2 regions of the Kitasatospora sp. NPDC087314 genome follow, and region 1 is predicted to be linked to the other one. Evidence: predicted binding sites of a transcription regulator. Region 1 holds the regulator's gene; the other holds the start of a gene.
The links. The regulator HspR, encoded in region 1, represses chaperone genes until heat shock. The targets are predictions, from matches to a motif close to TTGAGNNNNNNNNNCTCAA.
Positions count from the first base shown of each region.

Region 2: the regulator HspR is predicted to act here: its motif matches at 4,877-4,895, upstream of lon (endopeptidase La).

Region 1 is NZ_JBIUYE010000003.1:224,829-233,825, reverse strand. Features, by position in the region: gene ACIO5E_RS07565 (LysR family transcriptional regulator) at 1-135, opposite strand, end outside; gene ACIO5E_RS07560 (TDT family transporter) at 206-1,324, shown strand; gene ACIO5E_RS07555 (LuxR C-terminal-related transcriptional regulator) at 1,910-2,884, shown strand; gene ACIO5E_RS07550 (LuxR C-terminal-related transcriptional regulator) at 2,877-3,854, shown strand; gene ACIO5E_RS07545 (hypothetical protein) at 3,862-4,488, opposite strand; gene ACIO5E_RS07540 (hypothetical protein) at 5,034-6,041, opposite strand; gene ACIO5E_RS07535 (heat shock protein transcriptional repressor HspR) at 6,234-6,758, opposite strand; gene dnaJ (molecular chaperone DnaJ) at 6,766-7,923, opposite strand; gene grpE (nucleotide exchange factor GrpE) at 8,148-8,777, opposite strand; gene dnaK (molecular chaperone DnaK) at 8,774-8,997, opposite strand, start outside.
Region 2 is NZ_JBIUYE010000007.1:191,577-200,573, reverse strand. Features, by position in the region: gene ACIO5E_RS17340 (multifunctional oxoglutarate decarboxylase/oxoglutarate dehydrogenase thiamine pyrophosphate-binding subunit/dihydrolipoyllysine-residue succinyltransferase subunit) at 1-1,125, opposite strand, end outside; gene ACIO5E_RS17335 (sensor histidine kinase) at 1,462-2,592, opposite strand; gene ACIO5E_RS17330 (response regulator transcription factor) at 2,686-3,423, opposite strand; gene ACIO5E_RS17325 (rhomboid-like protein) at 3,986-4,771, shown strand; gene lon (endopeptidase La) at 4,918-7,314, shown strand; gene ACIO5E_RS17315 (GtrA family protein) at 7,463-8,041, shown strand; gene ACIO5E_RS17310 (ROK family protein) at 8,080-8,997, shown strand, end outside.

The DNA.
Region 1 (8,997 bases):
GCCCTTGATCCGGGCGCTGGCGGTCGGCTGGCTGACGCCCAGCTCGGCCGCCGCCCGTCCGACGCTGCCCAGCCGGGCCACCGCGAGCAGCAGTTCCAGGGCACCGAGCTCGGGGACGCGGGGGGAGAGGGCCATAGGTTCAGGCTATGTCCTCATAGAGCCCGCGGCGCTACCGGAGCCCCGCCCGGGGCGGCACGGTGGAACCATGTCCACCTTGGCCGATGCCCGCCCGCTCGCCCGTCCCTCGCTGAACGCCCGCCTCGCCCGCCTCGACCTCTCCCAGCTCGGTCCCAACTGGTACGCCGCCGTCATGGGCACCGCGATCCTGGGCAACGGCGCCGCCGTCCTGCCGGTCCGGCTGCCCGGGCTCACCGGCTTCGGCGTGGTGATGTGGGCGCTCGGACTCGCCGCCCTGCTGGTGCTGGGCGCGGCCCGGCTGGTCCACCTCACCCGGCACCGCGAGGCCGCCCGCACCCAGCTGCTGGACAACCCGGCCACCGCCGTCTTCTACGGCTGCCCGCCGATGGCCCTGCTCTCGGTCGGCCTCGGCACCCTGCTGCTCGGTTCCCGGGTGATCGGCACCGGCCCCGCGGTGGCCGTCGACGCCGTGCTGTGGGGCGTCGGCACCCTGTACGCGCTGGCCGTCGCCGGCGGCATCCCGTACCTGATGATCACCCGGCACCCGGTCTCCGCCCTGGAGGCCAACCCGACCTGGCTGCTGCCGGTGGTCGCCCCGCTGGTCGCCTCCGCCACCGGCCCGGCGCTCATCCCGCACCTGCCGGCCGGGCCGGCGCAGCAGGCGATGCTGTACGGCTGCTGGGCCCTCTTCGGGGTCGGCCTGCTGGCCACCCTGGTGCTGCTGCCCGTGGTCTTCACCGGGCTGTTCCACAGCAAGCTGCCCACCCTGGTGCTCACCCCCTCGCTGTTCCTGGTGCTCGGCCCGCTCGGCCAGTCCGTCACCGCCGTCCACCAACTCGCCGACGCCGCCCGGCCGGTGCTGCCCGCCCTGGCGCCGACCATGCTCCCCTTCGCCGAGCTGTACGGCGTCGCGGTGATCGGCGTCGCGATGCTCTGGCTGGCCGTCGCGCTCACCGCCAACCTGCGTGCCCGCCGGGCCGGGATGCCGTTCGCGATGACCTGGTGGGCGTACACCTTCCCGATCGGCACCTGCGTCACCGGCGCCTCCGCGCTCGCCCGGCACACCGGGTTCGGCGGCTTCACCGCGCTCGCCGCCGGGCTCTACCTGCTGCTGGCCGTCGCCTGGGTGCTCGCCGCCGGCGGGACGGCCGCCGGGCTCGCCCGCGGGCGGCTGCTGGCGCGCTGAGCCGCCGTCATGCCCGGTGGACGCCCCCGGTGCAGAAATTCGCACCCGCTGCTTGACCGCGCACGGCCAACCGGTCGTACCGGCGGGCTCCGCCCACCCACCCCGCTGGCCTCGGCCTTTACCGGAACCCGGCCCGCCGCTCGGCCCGCCCCGCCCAGCCCCCGTGCAGATAGCTGCAATTGCGCGAACATGCACTCGGGCGCCACTTGTTCACCGGCCGTCACGCTGTGAGGGTGGAAGTCACGCCAGGCCGTCCGGGCACCGCAGCCCGACGCTGGCGACTTGCTCTTCGGAACTGACCGCAGGTGCAACGACCCGCACCTGTGGAACGGGGGGGAAGAGCGCCGGTCGGGGCGCCATGTGTGGTGATGGTCCCGGAACCGGAACCGGCGAGGCGTTGCTGCTCCGCCTCGACGGAAGCGCCTAGGCGCTGGCGTGGTGACGGCGGCCCCCGGGCATCCCGGAGTGCGACGGCACCCGGGCCCCGGGGGTCCGCCGGCCGCCCGGTACCGTGACCGCCGAGCCCCGCGCCGGACGGCGCGAAGGCGGCACCAGGGGAGAAGAGTCCGGCAGGGAGTGTGCGACGTGACGGCGGAACCGGCGGTCGCGCCGCGGCACGGACAGCCCGAGGGCGAACCCGACGAGGCCGCCCGGAAGTTGTACCTGGCGATCCTCGCCGCAGGCGGTCGCGTCCCGTTCACCGGCGCCCAGGAGACCGACCCGGCCGCGCTCCGTCAGCTCATCGGCCTCGGCCTGCTCATCGCCAACCCGATGGACCGCTGCTACACCGCCATCAGCCCACGCTCCGTCAGCGACCGCCTGGGCGCCGAACTCCGCAGCGAGGCGACCAGACTGCTGGTCCGCGCGGAGAACCTCCCCGGCGCCCTCGACGGCCTCACCCGCGCCTACGACGCGATGCCCCGCCCGGCCGGCGGCGCCGGCGGGTCCGTCCACGTCGAGGGCCACGTCCACATCCGTCAGCGGATCTCCCAACTCGCCTCCGACTGCCGCTCCGAGGTCCTCGCCGCCCAGCCCGGCCACCGCCCCGCCGACACCCTTCAGGTCGCCCTGCTCCAGGACGTCCGGCTCCTCCAGCGTGGCTGCTCCCTGCGCACCATCTACCAGCCGGACGCCCTCGCCGACCCGCCCGTCCTCGCCTACGTCGAAGAGGTCACCCGGCACGGCTCCCTCATCCGCGTCCTCGACGAGCCGTTCCAGCGGCTGATCGTCTTCGACCGCGCCGTCGCGGTGATCTCCGCCAGCGACGACAACAGCACCGCCGCATTCCTCACCGACCCGGCCGCCGTCGCCTTCCTGGTCGGCGCCTTCGAACGCGACTGGGCCCGCGCCGACACCGCCGCCGCGCCCGGCCCCACCCGCACCGCCCCCGACCGGATCGGGCGCCTGCTCGCCCGCGGCCTCACCCAGCGGGCCGTCGCCACCCGGCTCGGCCTGAGCGAACGCACCGTCGCCGCCCACATCTCCCGCCTGCGCGACCGCCACGGCGCCCAGACCCTCTTCCAACTCGGCTGGCTGATGCGAGGCACCCGCGATGGCTGAACCCGTGCTCGACGTCCTCGACGCCGCCGCCCGCGACCTCTACCGGTCGATCCTGCGTGCGGGAGGCCGGATCCGGATGGCGGAGGTCGCGGCGCAGGACGCGGACACCGTCCGGGCGCTGCTGGACCTGGGTCTGTTGAAGGCCTACGTCTCGGAGGGCTCGCTCAGCGCGGTCAACCCGCGTGCGGTCACCGCCCGGATCGGTGCCGACCTGCGGGCCGCGGGCACCCGGTTGCTGATGCAGGCGGAGGAACTTCCCGACCTCCTCGGCGATCTCACCACCGCCTACGACACCGCCCCCCGGCGCCACGAACGGACCGGGGCCACCCGGATCGTCGACGGGATCGACAACATCCGGCACCGTGTCTCCCAACTCTCCGAGGAGCTGCGGCACGAAGTGCTGTCCGCCCAGCCGGGCGGCGCTCGTCCGGCGGACGCCGCCGACGACATCGTCGACCACGCCCGTCGTTTCACGGAGCTGGGCGGTGCCATTCGCACCCTGTACGAGACGGCGGCACAGTTCGACGGCCCGACCGTCCGGTTGGCCGCCCGGCTGACGGACATCGGCTGCCACGTCCGGGTCGCGCCGTTCTCGTTCCCCAAGATGATGGTCTTCGACCGTACGGTCGCCGTCATCCCCGCGTCGGCCGGTTTCGACAGCGCGGCCTTCGTGGAGGACCCGGCGACGGTGGACTTCCTGGCCGAGGTGTTCGACCGCTTCTGGCAACTGGCCGAGGGCGTGAACTGGGCCGCGCTCGCGGAAGGCGCGGCGGAGCCCGTGATCCACGAGCAGGTGGGGCGCCTGCTCGCGCAGGGGCTCACGCAGCGGGCGATCGCCACCCGGCTCGGCCTGAGCGAGCGGACGGTGGCCGGCCACATCGCCCGGCTGCGTGAGCTGTACGACGCGGAGACGCTCTTCCAACTGGGCTGGCAGATGCGGGGAGCCCGGACGGGGAAGCCCGGTGAGTGAGCGCTGCTCAGCCGGTGGCGGCGCCGGTCGGCCAGTAGCCGGCCCGGCCGACGACGGGGGGCTGCTGCCGGGGGACGTTGAACTGCTCACCGGGGGCGGTCCAGAAGCCCTCGCGCAGGGACAGCGCCATGCCGGCCCAGTCGAGCGCGGTCTCCACGGTGTGGTTGAGGGCCTCCTGCGACCAGGTGTCGTCGAAGACCAGCGGGAGGACGGGGGCGACCTGCTCGATGGTGGCGATCAGCGGGTTGTGCGTGATGGCCTCGTCGACGAGGAGGACGATCGGCTTCCGCAGTGCCGACGCCCAGCCCAGCTCCAGGCTCACCCCGGCCGACAGCGGCGCTCCGACGTAGGCGAACACGAGGTCCGCGGACTGCAGCGCCCGGAAGTCGGACGGAACCCGGGGCTCCGGCGCCTGCCCGGCGACGGTCCAGGCGTCACTGTGGTGCGCGCTGTACACGGCGGCACCGCTGCGGAGCAGGGTGGTGCGAAGCGTCGTCAGCCGCGTCCGGCTGGCGAGCGTCACCACACTGTCCGCCGGCCCGGTCAGCCGCATCAGCGGCGCGGCCAGGAACACACGTGCACGCCGGCCCTCGGGGGCCTGTCCGGCGTGCTCTCGCAGGTAGGGCTCACTCATTGTCGACTCCGGGGATAGGTGCCAACCAGGCCGATCGCCCCGTTGGGTGGTGACTATCGGAATGCTGCTGTGCATTCGTTATGGTCGAAACAAACTAGTCATGGACATGTTGATTGTGGTGTCCCCGTCTTCCCCCTCCCGCGAGAGGGTTGGGGAGTGCACTGATCGTCTCTGTCGACCGTCGCCACCGTCCACAGAGCCGTGGTGTCATCTCGATGCCTGGCAGAGAGATGACGCACTGAGGTAGCAGGCCCCCTGGCTTCCGGCATGGGCTTGCGGCATTATGTGGCAGGTTGTTCGAAACAATGGGCTGGGTACCCGCACTAAGCCTTACAAAGAGAGGGGGCACCATGTCTCGGATACGCCGGGTGGTGCGGTTTGTCCTGGTTCCAGTCGTTGTGGGTCTGGCGCTTTTCATCGGCAGTGGTTCGAGTCCGGCTGACGACACGATCTGGAACATCGGGGTTTCCCATGATGTGGCAGCGCCAAAGACCATGGCGTTGGCCAATGACACCATCTGGAACTGAGACTGCCGCGACGCTTGGTCAGTGATAGCTGTCGGAGTCGATCGGAACGCTGTTCCGGGCCAACGCATACCCGAGTTGGAAGAGTGACTCGACATTGTGCTCGTCGCGCATCTCGGCCAGATGCCGCGCGAGCGTCCGTTCGCTGATGCCGAGTCTGCGGGCGATCACGCGGTGGTTCACGCCTTCGAGCATGAGGTCGATGATTGTCTGTCGCATCCCGGAGACCACCTGCTGCGGAACGGCGCGCGCGCCGTCGAAGTCCAGCGCCCGGCTCCAGTTCCGCTCGAAGATCTCGCTGATCAGGTAGCTGATGACGGCCCGATCATGGACGAACGCGGCCAGATTGAGGTCCTCGGCGATGGGGATGACCGCGATTCGACGATCGATGACGATCAATCGCGTGTAAGGCTCCTCCAGCGTCCGGAACCGTCCGCCGGCCTTGGTTATCGTGGCCACGTATTCCCTGGTGGGAGCGTGGTACCGGGTGCTCGGGTGGTAGATCGTCCTGAGCGTGATGCCCAGGCGGAGGGCTTCGAGGTCGCGGGCGAGAATGCCGGTGAGCGCCTCCGACGGGCGTGGACCGCCGGGTTGGGCGGCGAGAATCTCCTCCGAGGCGCTGGCGACGATCTGCTGCACCCGCTGGTTGATCAGCACCTTGCCTCGCACGTACTCGATCGCGCCGCCGGCCTGCTCCGGTGAGTGGTAGGCGGCCGTCAGGTCGTGGAGATCGGTGGCGAGGGCCGATGCGCGAGTGAGCAGGTCGAGTGCCTGGCGCTGCCAGGTCACGGAGAGGCTCTCGGACAGCTGCTGAGGGTCGACCGCGACGAGGACACCGGGTTCGTCGGTGTCGGCGACCAGAAGGCCTATGGCCACCAACTCGTCCTGGGCCCCGCCTGCCCTGGCGAGGTCGGAGTCCTTCGGGATCCGCCCGTTCTCGCGGATGACCGCCAGATACAACTCCCGCGCTTCTTTCGAGAGGACGGAGGGCCCAATCGCGGCGGTACTGGGCTGTTCTCGTCCACTCATCTGCGGGCTCCTTGCCGTGGCCGTGTCTGCACTACCTGCCGGGCACCAATACCGGAATCGCAGTGCAGCATGCCAGATCGGGTGGCATCGGTGAGGGCGACAAGATTTGTTCGACAGCACTCTCTCACCACGATCAAGCCGCCGGCACCCCCCGGGTGGAGGGGAGCCGGCGGCTGGAGGTGTTCAGCCAAGTCAGCGCTTGGGACGCCAGACGACGAGGGCGCTGGACTGGGTGGGGGGCTGGTACGGGACGAGGTCGCGGCGGTAGGAGGCGTGGACGGCGGCCTCGCGCTGCTGGAGGGCGGTGGCGGCGCCCTCCAGGGAGTCGACGAGCTCGGTGATGCGGGACTGCAGGGCCGTGACCTGGTTCTCCAGCTCGATGATCCGCTTGATGCCGGCCAGGTTGATGCCCTCGTCCTGGGACAGCCGCTGGACCTCGCGCAGTTGCTGGATGTCGCGCGCGGAGTAGCGGCGGCCGCGGCCGGCGGTGCGGTCGGGGCAGACCAGACCGAGGCGGTCGTACTGGCGCAGGGTCTGCGGGTGCAGGCCGGAGAGCTCGGCGGCGACGGAGATGACGTACACCGGGGTGTCCTCGGTGAGTACGTACTGCGGCGGGGCGGCGGGGCGCCGGGTGCGGCGGCCGTCGCCGGGCAGGCCTTCGCCGATGCCGGGCCCGATGGGGCCGATGCCGGGGCCGATGGGGCTGTCGGGGATCATCTGGTCGTCACGCTCCCTTCGCCGCCCGGAAGAGGGCGGCTCGTGGGTCGTCGGAGGCGGTGGCCTCGCGGTACTGCTCCAGGGCGTTCAGCGCGTCGCCGGAGACGCGCTGCGGCACCACGACCTCGACGGTGACGAGGAGGTCGCCGCGGGTGCCGTCCTTGCGGGTGGCGCCCTTGCCGCGGGCGCGCATGGTGAGGCCGTTGGCGCTGCCGGGGGGCAGCTTGAGCTTCACGGCGGGGCCGTTGAGCGTGGGCACCTCGATGGTGCCGCCGAGGGCGGCTTCGGGGAAGGTGACGGGGACGGTGACGGTGAGGTTGTCCCCCTTGCGCCCGAAGACGGGGTGCGGGTCGACGTGCACGGTGACGTACAGGTCGCCGGGCTGGCCGCCGCGTTCGCCCTGGGCGCCCTTGCCCTTGAGCCGGATGCGCTGGGCGTCCTGGACGCCGGCCGGGATGCGCACCTGCATGGTGTGGGCGGAGCTGGCCCGGCCGCTGCCGTGGCAGTCGGCGCACGGGTCGTCGACGATCATGCCGCGGCCGCGGCAGTCCTTGCACGGCTCGGAGAGCGCGAACGCACCCTGGCCGCGGCTGACGGTGCCGGCGCCGACGCAGGTCGGGCAGACCCGCGGGGTGGTGCCGGACTTGGCGCCGGTGCCGTTGCAGCTGCGGCAGGGGGACTGGCTGGTCATCCGGAGGGGGACGGTCGCGCCGTCGACGGCCTCGTCGAAGGCGAGGGTGACCTCGGTCTCGACGTCGGCGCCGCGCCGGGGCTGGGCCTGCCGGCCGCCGCTCCGGTTGAAGAGTCCGCCGAAGACGTCGCCGAGTCCGCCGCTGCCGGTGGTCTGGCTGCCGCTGAAGAGGTCGCCGAAGTCGAAGCTGTAGCTGCCGGTGCCCTGGCCGGGGCCGCCGGCCCGGAAGCCGCCGTTGGCGAAGAGGCTGCGGGCCTCGTCGTACTCCTTGCGGCGCTTCTCGTCGGACAGGACGTCGTAGGCCTCGGAGATGTCCTTGAACCGCTCTTCGGCCTTGGTGTCGCCCTTGTTGGCGTCCGGGTGGAACTCGCGTGCGAGCTTGCGGTAGGTCTTCTTGATCTCGGCGGCGGTGGCGTCCTTGGGCACGCCGAGGACCTTGTAGTAGTCCTTCTCCACGTAGTCCTTGCCACTCATGCGTCCACCTCGCTCCGCTCGGCAGCCGCTTCGCGCAACACGCACCTGCCAACGATTCGCTCGCTGCGCCTGCTCATGAGCTGCCGCCACCTCCCGATGTCCATCGTCGCTGCGCTGTCAACAGCCCGCCCGCCGGCCGCTGCTGACAACGCGCTGCGGAGCCGGCCGCCGTACTGGCCGGCGTACGACTCCGCAGCGCACTGGTTTTCAGTTGTCACGGGTTGTCAGCTGTCCGAGCCACCGTCGGACTTGTCCGTGTCCCCGGACTTCGCCTCGCCGTCCGGCGCGGCCGTGGTCTGGGTGCCCGGCTGGGGCTCCGCGACGGCGACCATGGCGGGGCGGATGATCCGCTCGCCGATCCGGTAGCCGGGCTGGAGGATCTGCACACAGGTGTCCTCGGTGACGTCCGAGGAGTAGCTGTGCATCAGCGCCTCGTGCATGGTCGGGTCGAAGGGCTCGCCCTCCTTGCCGAACTGCTGCAGGCCCAGCTTGGCGACGACCGTCTCCAGGGACTCGGCGACGGACTTGAAGCCGCCGGTGACCTCGCCGTGCTCGCGGGCGCGGCCGATGTCGTCCAGTACCGGGATCAGGGACTCCAGGATGTTGGAGACCGCGATCTCGCGGACCGTCAGCCGGTCGCGCTCGACCCGCTTGCGGTAGTTCTGGTACTCGGCCTGCAGGCGCTGCAGGTCGCCGGTGCGCTCGGCCAACTCCCGCTTGGCGGTGGAGAGTTCGTCCGAACCGGAACCGGATTCGGCGGCACCGGCCGCGGCGGCCTCCTCGGCAGCCTTGATCACGGCCTCGTCGGCGGCGGAGTCGTCGCCGGGCTTGCCGCCCTGCGGCTTCTCCGTCATGCCGCACCACCCTTGGGCTTCTCGTCGTCCACGATCTCGGCGTCGACGACGTCGTCGTCCTTGGCCTGGGCGGACTCGCCGGCCGGGGCGGCACCGGCGGCGTCGGCGTTGGCGTACAGCGCCTGGCCGAGCTTCTGCGCGGTGGTGGAGACCTTCTCGGACGCCTCGCGGATCTTCGCGATGTCCTCGCCCTTCAGGGCCTCCTTGAGCTCGCCGATGG
Region 2 (8,997 bases), on a different contig from region 1:
GAAGATCTCGTCGTAGAAACCGCTCTCGCCGAGCAGCAGACGGTGGATCTCGCGCAGGAACTCGCCGGACGCCGCGCCCTGGATGACGCGGTGGTCGTAGGTCGAGGTCAGCGTCATGATCTTGGAGACGCCCAGGCGGGACAGGGTCTCCGGGGCGGAGCCCTGGAACTCGGCCGGGTACTCCATGGCGCCGACGCCGACGATGGTGCCCTGGTTCTGCATCAGGCGCGGCACGGAGTGCACGGTGCCGATGCCGCCGGGGTTGGTCAGCGAGACCGTGACGCCGGTGAAGTCGTCCATGGTCAGCTTGTTGGCGCGGGCCCGGCGGACGATGTCCTCGTAGGCCTGCCAGAAGCCGAAGAAGTCGAGCGTCTCGGCCTTCTTGATGGCCGCGACGACGAGCTGGCGGTCGCCGTTCGGCTTGACCAGGTCGATGGCCAGGCCGAGGTTGACGTGCTCGGGCTTGACCAGGAAGGCCTTGCCGCCCTCCACCTTGTAGCTGTAGTTCATCCCCGGGGAGGCCTTGATGGCCTGGACCAGGGCGTAGCCGATCAGGTGGGTGAAGGAGACCTTGCCGCCGCGGGCGCGCTGCAGGTGGTTGTTGATGACGATGCGGTTGTCGATCAACAGCTTCGCGGGCACCGCGCGGACCGAGGTCGCGGTCGGCACCTCCAGCGAGGCGTCCATATTGGTGGCGACGGCCTTCGCCGGGCCGCGCAGCTGGACCAGCTCGGGGCCGGCGGTCGCGGCCGGAGCTTCAGCGGCGGCCGGGGCGGCGGCCTGGGGGGCCGGGGGCGCGGCGGGAGCTGCGGCGAGCGGCGCGGGGGCCGGCGCCGGAGCGGCCGGAGCGGCCGGTGCGGCGGGGGCGGGCGCGGCCGGAGCAGCAGCGGCGGGCGCGGGGGCAGCGGCAGGGGTCGGCGTGGGGCCGGCCTGGGTCGCGGCCTGGGTCACTGGAGTCACCTCGGTACCGGGCTTGTAGTCGGCGAAAAAGTCCCACCAGGCTCGGTCGACCGAGTTCGGGTCCTGGAGGTACTGCTGGTAGATCTCATCGACGAGCCACTCATTGGGGCCGAAGCCAGTGGAGCTTGCCGAGCTATTGGGGGTTTCAGGGGACTGTGGCGACACGGCGGCAACCGCCCTCTTCCGCTTCCTTTTGGGATGTTTGGACAGCGGGGATTAAGGCTACGCCCCTGACCAGTGATCGCGCAGTCCCCGGGGGTCCGGCGTCGCCCAGATCACAGTCCTGACCTGCAGATTGGCTGAAAACGTACGTTAGAAAGCCGTATCTGAGGGGAACCGATCGCGCCCGATCGCGTGACAAATCGGGATGAAAACGGACAAAGACCCGGCCGGATCGTCGAATGATCTTCGTATACGCCTGTGTCGGTTCTGTGACACAGCCCTCCCCGCATACGGTTGGACGATCCGACCAGGGGAGGGGCCGGCCCGGCCGTCCACGGCTCAGCGCTGCCCCGGCAACCGGACCTCGATCCGGCAGCCGCGGGGCGACTCGGCGACCGCGATCCGGCCGCCGTGCAGGTCCACCGCCCAGCGGGCGATGGCCAGGCCGAGGCCGGTGCCGCCGTCCGAGCCGGGCCCCTGGGCGGTCGCGGTGCCGCTGCGGCTGAACCGCTCGAACACCCGGCCGCGGTCCGCCGGCGGGATGCCCGGACCCTCGTCCTCGACCTCCAGCAGCAGGCCGCCGGGCCCGCCGTCGGGCCGGGCGCGGACCGTCACGGTGCCGCCGGGCGGGGAGTGCTTGCAGGCGTTGTCGACCAGGTTGGCGACCACCTGGTGGAGCCGTTCAGGATCCGCCACCCCGGTCAGGCCGGTCGGGCTGACCTCCAGGGCCAGCCGGACGTCGCCGCGCCGGGAGAACGCCCCGCCGGCCGTCGCGCCGTCCACGGTGACCCCGCGCAGCACGCCGTCCAGGAACTCGCGCACCTCGAAGGGGCGGGCGTCCAGGTCGACCACGCCGTCGTCGATCTTGGAGAGGTCCAACAGGTGGGTGACCAGGCGGCCGAGCCGCTCGGTCTGCTCCAGCGCGGCCCCCAGGGTCGCCGGGTTGGGCTGGACGACGCCGTCCACCACGTTCTCCAGGACGGCGCGCAGTGCGGCGATGGGTGTGCGCAGCTCGTGCGAGACGTTGGCGACCAGCTCGCGGCGGTGCCGGTCGGCGGCTCCCAGGTCGGCGGCCATCTGGTTGAAGGCGGCCGCCAGCTCGCCGATCTCGTCGCGCGAGTTCACCTCGACCCGGCGGCTGTAGTCGCCGGAGGCCATCGCGCGGGCGGCGGCCGTCATCTCGCGCAGCGGGGCGGTCAGCCCGTGTGCGAGGAACTGCATGAAGAGCAGCGAGGCGATCATGGAGAAGACCATGATGATCCGGATCTGGGTCTCGGACCGGATCGCCACGACCACCATGCCGGTGGCCAGGAAGACGGAGACGATCACCAGCAGGGCGAGTTTGCCCTTGATCGAGCGGACCGGGTCGAGCGGCCGGATGTCGGCCCAGACCCGGCGGGCGGCGCGGGCGGCCAGCGTCTGCGACCGCGTCCTGCCGGTGTCCCCGTTGCGTTGCTGTGGAAAGGTCATTGGTCCCCTGTGATCCCCGCGTACGTCCCTCGCGTGGTGTGCGCGGCGGTTCGGGACACGGGCCCCCCGGAGGCCCGTCGCCCGAGGCGCGCGCTACGAGAGCGGGGCCTCCAGCGCGTACCCGACACCGTGGACGGTACGGATCCAGCTCGCCCCGATCTTGCGGCGCAGCGCCTTGACGTGGCTGTCCACGGTGCGGGTGCCGGACGCGTCCGTCCAGTCCCAGACCTCGGCCAGCAGCTGCTCGCGGGTCAGCACGGCGCGCGGTTGGGCGGCCAGGCAGGCGAGCAGGTCGAACTCGGTGGGCGTCAGGTGGACGTCGCCCGAGGCGAGCCGGACCCGGCGCTGCACGTGGTCGATCTCCAGCTCGCCGAAGCGCAGCGAGCCGAGCGCGGGCGTACGGGCCGCCTGCTGGGCGCGCTCGACGCGGCGCAGCAGCACGTTGACCCGGGCGGCCAGTTCGCGCATCGAGAACGGTTTGGTCATGTAGTCGTCCGCGCCCACGCCGAGGCCGACCAGCAGGTCCGTCTCGTCGTCGCGCGCGGTCAGCATCAGCACCGGCACCGGGCGCTGGGCCTGGATCCGGCGGCACACCTCAAGGCCGTCGAAGCCGGGCAGCATGATGTCGAGGACCACCAGGTCCGGCTGCCAGGTGTGGAAGCCGTCGACCGCGCCCGGCCCGTCGTGGGCCACGGCGACCTTGAAGCCCTCCGCGCCCAACCGGGCCGCGATCGACTCCGCGATCGTCGGTTCGTCCTCCACCACCAGCACTCTGCGCTGGCTGCTCACCGTGCCGCCGCTGTTGTTGTTGTCCTGCTGAAGTTCTGTCACGGTCACGCCACCGCCCCCAGGGCTGCGGGCCGGCCACCTGTGGGGATGGCGGGGCTCCGCTCGTAGTCTTGTTCCGTCGTGGACTGTGCCGGGTCCGCCGTCCCGTCGCGCGCCCGGGTCGGTGGGCGGATTGTCGGCCGCCCACTTCTCCCGCGCACTTCGCAGCGTACGGACAGTGGATGCTTCCCGGCAGGTGGACCGGACGTTTCCGGCCCGTGGGCCGGCCGTCGGGCCGCCCGCGGACCCACTGCACGAGTGGGCACGGGCCGATACCTTACCCGGCGATTTTTCTCTGCGTAACGGTACGTATGCAGTCGAGTTGGCACCAAGTCGCCGGTCAGAGCCCCTGCCGGCGGGTTGGTCGGAAGAAGGTCTGGACCAATAACGGGAATCCGGCCGACCGGTTTCCCGATGGTCTTCACCGGCTTTTCTCAGGTGCCTCTCAGAACCTCGACGTAACGTGGTCACGACAACGCCCCGCCGGGTGGGATCCGCGGCGCGCGCCGGTACGTTGGGCACCTGGGTGAGGGGCCGGTGGCTGCGGGCGTGGAGCGGAGGCGGCATGGCTGGGGTGCGGCGAGGCGCCGGACACGTCGGGGCGCCGTCGGCGGGCCCGCCGTACGGGATGCTGCGGCACGGCCTGCGCACCGGCGTCGTCGAATGGCTGCTGGCACGGGTGCCGACCCCCCGGCGCAACCCCTTCACCCTCGGCTACCTCGCGGTGGTGGGCGCCACCACGACCTTTGCCAAACTCGCCGATCCGGAACTCGTGCAGCGGCTGCAGGAGGCCTCCAGTTCCGACGGTCACAACCTCTTGCAGCATCCGCTGCGCGCGCTGCTGCTCAGCGGTTTCTGGGTGGCCGGCGAGGTGTGGATGCCGTACCTGTGGGGATTCGCCGTCACCCTCGCGCCGCTGGAGCGCCGGATCGGCTCGGCCCGGGCGGCGGCGGTCTTCGCGATCGGGCACGTCACGGCCACCCTGCTGTCCCAGGGCGTGGTGATCGTCGCGGTGGAGACCGGACGGCTGGAGACCCGGGCGCTGGACTACCTGGACATCGGCGTCAGCTACGGCGTGCTCGCCTGCCTGGGCGCGGTGGCCGGACTGCTCCCCTGGCGCGGCCGACTGGTGGCGCTCGGCGGCGCCGGGCTGCTGATCGCCGAGCAGATCCTCACCGACCGGGACGTGGTCACCGCCGTCGGGCATCCGACCGCGGTGCTCGCCGGGGTGGTGCTGTGGCGCTGGTTGCGCCGGGCCCAGGCGCGTCGGCCGCGGCCGCGTCGTACCGGGGCGGAGGCCGCGGGCTCCGCGCCCGCACCGGGTGGCGCCCCGGTCCTGGACGCGCGCTGACCCCTTCGGGTGCTTTCCCCGGACGCTTTTGACGGCGCGGCCCGCCACTCCCTCCCGTTCGCTCACGGCGAACAAGTCCGCGGGAACATCCGGCGGGCGCCAGGCCTTAGTCAGGTCGACTCAACTTCACTGACTGGGGAGAGATCATGGCATCGACGTCCACACCGCTCACCCTGCCCGTGCTGCCGCTCGACGACGAGGTCGTCCTGCCGGGCATGGTCGTTCCGCTGGACCTGAAGGACACCGAGGTGCGGGCCGCGGTCGAGGCAGCCCGCGCGGCGGCCACCGGCGCCGGCAAGCCGCAGGTCCTGCTGGTCCCGCGGGTGGACGGCTCGTACGCGGCGGTCGGCACCCTGGCCACCGTCGAGCAGGTCGGCCGGCTGGCCGACGGGGAGCCGGCGGCGCTGGTGCGCGCCGTGCGCCGGGTCCGGATCGGGGTCGGCACCACCGGCCCCGGTGCCGCCCTGTGGGTGGAGACCACGCCGTTCCGGGAGTCCTCGGTGGGCACCCCGGTGGCCGGCCGGGCCGCCGAGCTGGTCAAGGAGTACAAGGCGCTGTCCACCCAGTGGCTGCGCCGGCGCGGCGCCTGGCAGATCGTCGACCGGGTGGCCCAGATCGAGGGCGTCGGCGAGCTCGCCGACAACATCGGCTACGCGGCCTTCGTCACCGCCGAGCAGAAGCTCAAGGTGCTGCTGGAGGCCGACCAGGTCGCCCGCCTGGAGTACGCGCTGACCCTGCTGCGCGACCACCTCGCCGAGGAGGAGGTCAACGACACCATCCGCAAGGACGTCGAGGAGGGGGTGGCCAAGCAGCAGAAGGAGTTCCTGCTCCGCCGCCAGCTGGAGGCCGTCCGCAAGGAGCTGGCCGAGCTGAACGGCGACCCGGCCGACGAGGAGGGCGACTACCGCGCCCGGGTCGAGGCCGCGGAGCTGCCCGAGAAGGTCCGGGAGGCGGCGCTCAAGGAGGTCGACAAGCTGGAGCGGTCCTCCGACCAGTCGCCCGAGGGCTCCTGGATCCGCACCTGGCTGGACACCGTCCTGGAGCTGCCCTGGAACGAGCGCACCGAGGACGCGTACGACATCGCCGGCGCCCGCGCGGTGCTGGACGCCGACCACGCGGGCCTGGCGGACGTGAAGGACCGCATCGTCGAGTACCTCGCGGTGCGCAAGCGCCGGGCCGACCAGGGGCTCGGGCTGGTCGGCGGGCGCCGCGGGGGAGCGGTGCTGGCACTGGTCGGCCCGCCCGGCGTCGGCAAGACCTCGCTCGGTGAGTCGGTGGCCCGCGCCATGGGCCGCAGCTTCGTCCGGGTCGCGCTCGGCGGGGTGCGGGACGAGGCCGAGATCCGCGGCCACCGGCGCACCTACGTCGGCGCGCAGCCCGGCCGGCTGGTGCGGGCGATCAAGGAGGCCGGCTCGATGAACCCGGTCGTCCTGCTCGACGAGATCGACAAGGTCGGTTCGGACTACCGGGGAGACCCGGCCGCCGCACTGCTGGAGGTGCTGGACCCGGCGCAGAACCACACCTTCCGGGACCACTATCTGGAGGTCGAGCTCGACCTCTCCGACGTCGTCTTCCTCGCCACCGCCAACGTGCTGGAGGCCATCCCCGAGCCGCTGCTCGACCGGATGGAGCTGGTCCGCCTCGACGGCTACACCGAGGACGAGAAGGTCGTCATCGCCCGCGACCACCTCCTCCCGCGCCAGCGGGAGAAGGCCGGGCTGGGCGGCGAGCAGGTCAGCGTCGACGAGGCGGCGCTGCGCCGGCTGGCCGGGGAGTACACCCGGGAGGCCGGAGTGCGGAACCTGGAGCGCTCGATCGCCCGGGTGCTGCGCAGGATCGCCGCCCAGGCCGAGCTCGGCGAGCGCGAACTGCCCGTCGCGATCGGCCCGGACGACCTGCGCGCCCTGATCGGGCGGCCCCACCACGTGCCGGAGGCCGCCCAGGAGCCGGCCGAGCGGCGCACCGCCGTCCCGGGCGTGGCCACCGGCCTCGCGGTCACCGGCGCCGGCGGCGACGTCCTCTACATCGAGGCCTCGCTCGCCGACGCGGAGACCGGCGGCACCGGACTGACCCTCACCGGGCAGCTGGGCGACGTGATGAAGGAGTCCGCGCACATCGCGCTCTCCTACCTGCGTTCGCGCGGCGCCGAACTGGAGCTGCCGGTCACCTCGCTGCGTGACCGCGGCGTGCACCTGCACGTCCCGGCCGGGGCCGTCCCCAAGGACGGGCCGAGCGCCGGCATCACCATGACCACGGCGCTGGCCTCGCTGCTGTCCGGCCGCCGGGTGCGCACCGACGTGGCGATGACGGGCGAGGTGTCGTTGACCGGGCGGGTGCTGCCGATCGGCGGGGTGAAGCAGAAGCTGCTCGCCGCCGACCGGGCCGGTGTCACCACGGTGATCATCCCCAAGCGCAACGAGGCCGACCTGGACGACGTCCCGGCCGAGGTGCTGGAGCGGCTCACCGTCCACCCGGTGGCGGACGTGCGCGAGGTGCTGACGCTGGCCCTGGAGCCGGCCGAGGTCCTGGTCGCGGCGGCCTGACGGGCGCTCACGGGGCCCTCCCGGCGGATCGGCCGCCGGGAGGGCCCCCGCCCGTGCGCTCCACGGCCCCTCCTCGAACGAACGGGCGGATTCACCCGCGCAGTGACGGTGACGGGAGGGACGGCGGCACCCGTGCGAGACTGCGAAGATGCCGTCCCCCACGCAGCGCGCCCTGGCCCGGGTGCCGGCCCGGCTGCGCCCGTTCCTGCTCCGGCACCGCAGGCTGGTGAAGTTCCTGCTGGTCGGCGGCCTCTGCTTCACCCTCACCCTGGTGATCGACTTCGAGCTGAAGTTCACCGTGCTGGAGCACAAGCCGGTGGTCGCGCTGACCGTCGCCACCGTGATCGGGACGGGGGTCTCCTACGTGCTGAACCGGCGGTGGTCCTTCCGGGCCGCCGGCCGCCACCGGGAGGCGCTGCTGTTCTCCCTGGTCAGCGTGGTGGCGATCGCGGTGAACGACCTGCCGCTGGTGGTCTCCCGCTACGTCCTGGACCTGCGCGAGCCGTACGTCGGCCCGTTCGCCCAGGAGGCCGCGGACTTCCTCAGCGGGATGGTCGTCGGCACCTTCGTCGCCATGCTGTTCCGTTTCTGGGCGATGCAGCGCTGGGTCTTCACCTGCCCCGCCGAGCTCCCCCGCACCGTACTGTCCGCCGCGTCCGCCCTGGTGAGGACGCCGTCCCCGGAACCCGGTTACGCTGCACCCGAGATGCCACCGGACATGCCTTAGGGCGTGAGCGAGCGGCGCGAGCGAAGCGAGGTGGGCGCATGAACGTGATGCGTGAGCCGGACGGCCTCCGGCGCGGGCCCGCCAGCCAGCAGGGGATGCGCCGGGCCAACCTGGCCCTGGTGCTCGGGGTGATCGCGCGGGCCCCGCGCTCGCGGGCCGAGGTGGCCGCCGAGACCGGGCTGACCAGGGCCGCCGTCTCCTCGCTCGCCGAGCAGCTGATCGCCGACGCCCTGGTCGTCGAGGAGGGCCCGGCCGCGCCCAGCGGCAAGGTCGGCCGCCCCGGCACCGCGCTCGGGCTCAACCCGCTCGGGCCCGGCGGCCTCGGCGCCGAGATCGGCGTGGAGCACCTCGGCGCCTGCGTGGTCGACCTGCGCGGTGAGGTCCGGGCCTGGCGCCGCCGGGAGGTCAGCAACCGGGGCCGGCAGCCCGCCGCCGTCATGGCCGACCTCGCCGAACTGCTGCGCTCGGCCGTCGCCGAGTCGGGCCTGCGCCCGGCCGGGCTGACCCTGGCCGTCCCCGGACTGGTCGGCACCTCCGGCGGAGTGCTCCAGCGGGCGGCCAACCTGGGCTGGCAGGACGTCCCGCTGGCGGCCGAACTGCGCCCGGCCCTGCGCGCGGCCGGCGCGGCCGACCTGGCCGAGCTGCCGGTGGAGGCGGACAACGAGGCCAACCTGGGCGGCCTGGCCGAGCGGTGGCTGGACGACGGGCCGGAGGACTTCCTGTACGTCTCGGCGGAGGCCGGTGTCGGCGCGGCGATCGTCGTCGGCGGGCGGCTGTTGCGCGGGTCGCGCGGCTACGCGGGGGAGTTCGGCCATGTGCCGGTTCACCCGGACGGGCCCCGCTGCGCCTGCGGCGCGCACGGCTGCCTGGAGCAGTACGCGGGGGAGGCGGTGCTGCGGGCGGCCGGGTCGGCGAACGTGCGGGGCGACTGGGTGACGCTGCTCGCCGAGCGCGCC